2 regions of the Fructilactobacillus sp. YLN 2412 genome follow, and region 2 is predicted to be linked to the other one. Evidence: predicted binding sites of a transcription regulator. Region 2 holds the regulator's gene; the other holds the start of a gene.

Region 1 (3,219 bases), 430 kb from region 2:
TTCTGGAACATCAATTCCTTCTCGTAATAAATTGATTCCAATCAAAACATCAAATTTACCCAAACGTAAATCACGTAAAATTCTAGTTCTTTCTAACGTTTTAATATCACTATGCAAATAACGAACCTTAATACCTAAATCCTTTAAATAGTCAGTTAAATCTTCTGACATCTTTTTGGTCAGAGTAGTTACAAAAGTTCGTTGATTATGCTTAATTCGTTCGTTAATTTCTCCCACCAAATCATCCATTTGATCTTTGGTAGGTCGAACTTCGACGGTTGGATCTAACAAACCAGTTGGTCGGATGATTTGCTCAACCACCTGACTACTATGTTCAAGTTCATAATCACCTGGGGTTGCTGACATATATACTACTTGATTAATATGCTTTTCAAATTCATTGAAATCTAAAGGACGATTATCGTAAGAACTAGGCAAACGAAATCCATAATCAATTAATTGCTTTTTCCGTGCTTTATCTCCCTTTAACATCCCATGAACTTGGGGAATCGTTTGATGAGATTCATCGATAAACATCAAAAAATCCTTGGGAAAGAAATCTAATAAAGTATAAGGTGGTTCACCTGGTTTTCTTCGATCCATATATCGAGAATAATTTTCAATTCCAGTTGTATAGCCCATCTCACGCATCATTTCAATATCATAAGTGGTTCGTTGTTTTAACCGCTGTGCCTCTAATAATTTCCCTTCTTTTTCCAACTTATCGACTTGTTTTCCCATATCAGTTTTAATTTCAGGCAAAGCAACTTTCATTATCTCATCATTCGTTAAGAAATGAGTTGCTGGAAAAAGCGTCACTGTTTCTGGCTCACCTAAAACTTCTCCAGTCAATGTGTTTACTTGAGTGATTTTATCAATCTCATCGCCAAAAAATTCAATTCGATAGGCATTTTGTGTTCCAGAAGCAGGAAATACTTCAACAGTGTCTCCATGAACTCGGAAACGACCCCGATCAAAATCAATATCATTACGTTGAAATTGAATATTAACTAATTTACGCAATAAAGTATCACGATCAATTTGATCGCCAACATGAAGAGAAATAGTGTGATTCTGATATTCTTCTGGATTACCCAATCCAAAAATTGATGAAACAGATGCTACCACAATCACATCGTTACGTTCTAATAATGCACTAGTAGCAGCATGACGTAACTGATCAATTTCATCATTAATAGAAGCATCTTTTTCAATATAAGTATCGCTAGAAGGGACATAGGCTTCTGGCTGATAATAATCATAATAGCTGACAAAATATTCAACTGCATTATTGGGAAAGAAATTCTTTAATTCATTATATAATTGACCTGCCAATGTTTTATTATGTGCTAAAACAAGCGTTGGCTTGTTTTGATCTTTAATAATATTGGCCATCGTGAATGTTTTACCAGTTCCAGTTGCTCCTAGTAGTGTTTGTTCCTTATCACCTTTTGCTAATCCAGCATCTAGTTTTTTAATTGCCTCCGGCTGATCACCAGTAGGTTTATACTTTGAAACTAAATCAAATTTTTGATGTGACTTTGTAACCATAAAATACCTCATTTTTAAATTCATCTATGAAAATTGCCTAATAATATTAATTCTAGCATACGAACATACTTTCGCAAAATAAAATGATAAAAAAAGAAGCAGAATTAAATCTGCTTCATATTTATTAAATTATTTTGTTTTAACTGATTCCACATAATCAAAAATTGCTTGCCCAGCTTCACCACCATCACCAACAGCGGTCGTAATCTGTCGTAAATGCTTCTTGCGAACATCACCCACAGCATAAATACCTGGGACTTTAGTTTCCATCTGGTCATTAGTATCAATCCAACCAGCTTCATCGGTTATTCCAATATCATTAAAGGCATCAGTCATTGGTAAAATACCAACATAAATAAAGACTCCAGCCGCTGGGATGGTTTCACTAGCATTAGTTTGATTATTTTTAACCTTAACTCCAGTAACTTTTTTGCCATTACCTTCGATTTCTTCAACTTCACTATTCCAAACAAACTCAATATTATCTTTTGCAAAAGCACGTTCTTGCAAAATCTTTTGAGCACGTAGTTTATCACGACGATGAACCACAATTACTTTAGCAGCAATATTAGAAAGATAAGTTGCCTCTTGAATGGCTGAATCACCGCCACCTACAACTACAACAGTTTCGCCTTTAAAAAAGGCCCCATCACAAACCGCACAATAAGAAACTCCGCGTCCACCATATTCCTGTTCGCCTGGAACATCTAGTTTGCGATATTGTGAACCAGAAGCAATCACTAACCCAGGAGCTTCATACTCATCGTCAGCAGTTTTAACAATTCTACGATTACCTTCAATATCAATCCCAGTAACTTCTCCATAACCATATTCAACACCAAATTGGGTACTACTATCATACATTTTTTGGGAAAGATCTGGACCTAAAATTGATTTAAAACCAGGATAATTTTCAATCTCAGCGGTATTATTCATTTGACCGCCATACACACCCCGATCAAGCATCAAAACTGATAACTCAGCACGTGATGCATAAAGAGCTGCAGTCATCCCAGCAGGGCCTGCTCCAATTACAATTACATCATATTTTTTTGTCATGTTAACCTCCTCAATCAATAATGCATCATTATCACTCGAACATTTAGTAAAATAAGTATAGCACATCCAATGAATACTTTTAATTTATAATCATTTCGAAATTAAGATTGCACACAATTAATACTAACATATATTCAACCTAATCGTTATTATTTAAGTCTAAAAAAAATATCGATATTAATCGATATCTTTTTTTATTACTGGTCTTCTTTTTCTAATCTTTTACCAATTTTTTTGAGATATTCACGGAATTCACCTTTAATTTCTGGATGGTTAATTCCATATTCAATGTTAGTCTCAAGCCAACTTAATTTGTTTCCAGTATCAAATCGTTTACCTTTAAATTCATGAGCAAATACTCGTTGTTTTTTATTTAAAGTATCGATTGCATCCGTTAATTGAACTTCATTTCCCTTACCAGGTTTTGTATTTTCCAATACTTCAAAAATTTCTGGAGTAAACAAGTATCTTCCAATAATAGCAAGATCACTTGGAGCATCTTTGGGATTTGGCTTTTCTACAAAAGTCTTCACATCATAAAGTCCTGGTTTAACCTCATCAAGCGGATCAATTACTCCATATTTAGAAGTATCTTCATGGGGAACATTC
Region 2 (3,219 bases):
CGCAATAATCCTGGAATTGCAGTAGTCAAAAATCCAATCAAAGTTTTAAGAAAAACTAATTTATCGGTTATGGTATTTCCATCTGGAACTAGACATTCAACCAAATTAAAGGGTGGAGCTGCGATGATTGCTAAAATGGCTGACGTTCCTTTACTTCCGGTTGTTTACCAAGGCCCATTAACAATCAAAGAATTACTTTGCCGTAAGAAAGCTTATATTAATTTTGGCAATCCAATCTACATTAACAAAAACGAAAAATTAAATGATGAGTCTCAAGCTAAAATTGAAGAAAAAATGAAAAATGCTTTTAAAAAATTAGACAACGAAATTAATCCAAATTACGTATATATTGATGAGTCGAAAAAAAGATAGTTTGCAAGTAAAAAAACCGTCCGATTAGAAAATAATCGGACGGTTTTTTACAATAATCTTATGATTGTTTGGCATTTCTCTTCATTGAAGTCATCATTTGATTTAATTTCTTTTTAGAAGGTTTTTGTCCCATCTGTAACATCATTGCTTTGATTTGTTCTTCATTAATTGGTGGATTCTCTTTCAAGTATTTTTCCATATACTTACGAGCGCCAAAAAATCCAACTGCTGCTCCACCCACTAAAGCTAATACTATCAATAATATCCATAACCAAGTAGCCATTGTTGTACTCCCTCATCTTTATATTAATCATCTCTAAGATTTTTCTTACGTTGCACTTCTTTAACTTCATCAGAGGTAACTTCATTACCATCTTTATCATACATTTTAGTCATTTCTAATTGACTTCTAAAGTTTGATTTAAACCGATCTAAGTATTCTTTCCTTAACTTCTTTTGTTCAACTTTTTCAGCATCGGTCAATCCTTCATTTTTTGACTTTTTCGATAATTCATTAATTCTTGGAATAATTTTTTTTAATTCTTCATCATCTGCCATTATCATCACTCCTTCATTTATTTATTATATTTATAATACCATGTGCACTAATATAAATAAAATTTATTCTATACGAACTAACGTTTGCAAATATTACTATTTATGATACGCTATTGTTACTATAATACTATTTTCGAGGTGTATAAATGTCATCAAAAGAAAACTCTAAACAAGCTGACATTCTCAGATTTATCTATGAAAATGTTAAAAATCATGGTTATCCACCAACTGTTCGAGAAATTGGAAAAAAGGTTGGATTATCATCAACTTCCACTGTACATGGCCATTTATCAAGGCTTGAAAAAAAAGGGTATATCACCAAAGACCCTACTAAACCTAGAGCTTTAGAAATAACCTCAGAAGGAGTTAAATCTTTAGGTCTTCCTTCTGATGCAAATATTAATGAAATACCATTACTTGGTACAGTAGCTGCAGGTGAACCAATTCTTGCAATTCAAGAAGCAACTGACTACTTCCCGATTCCAAATGAGTTACAAAAAGATGCTGATTCACTTTTTATGTTAACAATTAGTGGTGAGAGCATGATTAATATAGGTATTTTAGATGGCGATCAAGTAATTGTAAAAAGACAAAACACTGCTGAAAACGGTGAAATTGTAATTGCCATGAATGTTGATGGCGAGGCAACCTGTAAAAGATTTTACAAAGAAAGTGATCATTTTAGATTGCAACCCGAAAACGATTCTATGTCTCCTATTATTTTAAAAAAATGCATTATTTTAGGAAAAGTAGTTAGTCTATACAGATCTGTCATTAAGTAATTCTTTGTTATAATAGAATATAATGAACAAAAGGAGAATAAGTAATGAAATCAAAAGCATATGAAACGTATAATTTAGAGGAGTTTGAGAAAGCCATTCCCTACAAAATTGGTGATTTAGTAGAGGTTGTTTTCATCAATAATACTGGGTTAGGTGAAAATGAAACTGATTGGTTAAAAGTAATTAGAAAAAACGTTGGAAAGTCAACTTCAATTGATAGTGAATTTGAATTTGGACCAAAATGTGTAAAAGCAGTTAAATCTGATAAAGATTGATTAATTTGTAAATAAATATAAAAAACACTTTTGTAGTAAATTCTTATTAGAATTTATAAACAAAAGTGTTTTTCTATTATAATTAATACTGTCTTTATGAATTTTCATGTGCAATTTTAGCCGATGCTGCTCCAGCAACAGCACCAACAATATCATCAATAAAAGTAGTAACACGAGTTTGTTTATGATCTAATTCTTTCACAATCCCTTGTTTATTAGTGTCAAGACCACAATAATTTGTGATACCGATAGTTCCATAAATATTGGCAATTCCAAGTGCAAGAGTTTCATCAACTCCAAAAACTCCCAAATCATGTTCCACAATACTTTGTAATGGTTCATCTAATTTGTGTTCACTAGCTAATCGATCAATTTCTAAACCAACCATTGCATTATTTAACACTTCTCGTTTGTGCAATACATCCGTTACAATTCGATCAACATATTCCATACTGGGAATTTTAATATAATCTTTTTGTAAATTATAAGTTACCATTGAAATATCTCGAATTGTAACTCCATTTTCATTTAAAGATCTAATCACAAAATCATAAGCTTGTGTATCAGGATATTTATAATCTCTTTTATCTACCATTATCAATCACTCTCCCTTTAAACTATAAACGTAACATCATATTTATTTGGATAATTATCTTCCGTAAAGATTACACTAATTGAAGTCTTAGTTTTAAGGTGTTTTTCAATTACTTCTGGCACAAATGAAGCTGATTTAAAATCTTCCTTAAAATCATCATAAGTTGAAAAATAATCAATTTCTAAATAAGTATCACCACTATTTCCAGATGAATTGATACTATCAATTCGAATTAAACGATTTAATTTCATTTTGTCTAAAATTGGTATTACAAAATCTTTATAAAATTTATTGAGTGATGCAAGTTGGTTTGAAACATCTTTTTCTTCATTTTTCATATCATTAATTGTTTCATACGCTTCATGATCTAAATTTTGCATATTATTAACCAAAAATGATTTATCCCGACTTTTTAAAGCATTTTTAATATCTTCCGTTTCCTGATCTTCGTTTCCATCATTCAAAACACTAGCTAATTGATCAATCGTTTCAACATCATAATCATTTTTTAACTGACGTACGTTTGTAATTTTTTTTAAATATATCTTATTTTCTTGAACCATTTCTGCTTGAACTTTTTGTAATCTATTTTTTAAATTATTATAAAAATTGAACTCTAAAACATCCATCTTTTCCA

Evidence for each region. The regulator LexA, encoded in region 2, represses DNA repair genes until DNA is damaged. The targets are predictions, from matches to a motif close to CNAACANNTGTTNG.
Region 1: the regulator LexA is predicted to act here: its motif matches at 1,612-1,625, upstream of uvrB (excinuclease ABC subunit UvrB).

What each region holds. Positions count from the first base shown of each region.
Region 1 is NZ_CM183165.1:1,016,434-1,019,652, forward strand. Features, by position in the region: gene uvrB (excinuclease ABC subunit UvrB) at 1-1,551, opposite strand, end outside; gene trxB (thioredoxin-disulfide reductase) at 1,681-2,610, opposite strand; gene galU (UTP--glucose-1-phosphate uridylyltransferase GalU) at 2,808-3,219, opposite strand, start outside.
Region 2 is NZ_CM183165.1:582,067-585,285, reverse strand. Features, by position in the region: gene AC0GLR_RS02825 (lysophospholipid acyltransferase family protein) at 1-372, shown strand, start outside; gene AC0GLR_RS02820 (YneF family protein) at 431-655, opposite strand; gene AC0GLR_RS02815 (DUF896 domain-containing protein) at 679-930, opposite strand; gene lexA (transcriptional repressor LexA) at 1,077-1,712, shown strand; gene AC0GLR_RS02805 (hypothetical protein) at 1,757-1,987, shown strand; gene AC0GLR_RS02800 (phosphatidylglycerophosphatase A family protein) at 2,082-2,582, opposite strand; gene AC0GLR_RS02795 (hypothetical protein) at 2,600-3,211, opposite strand.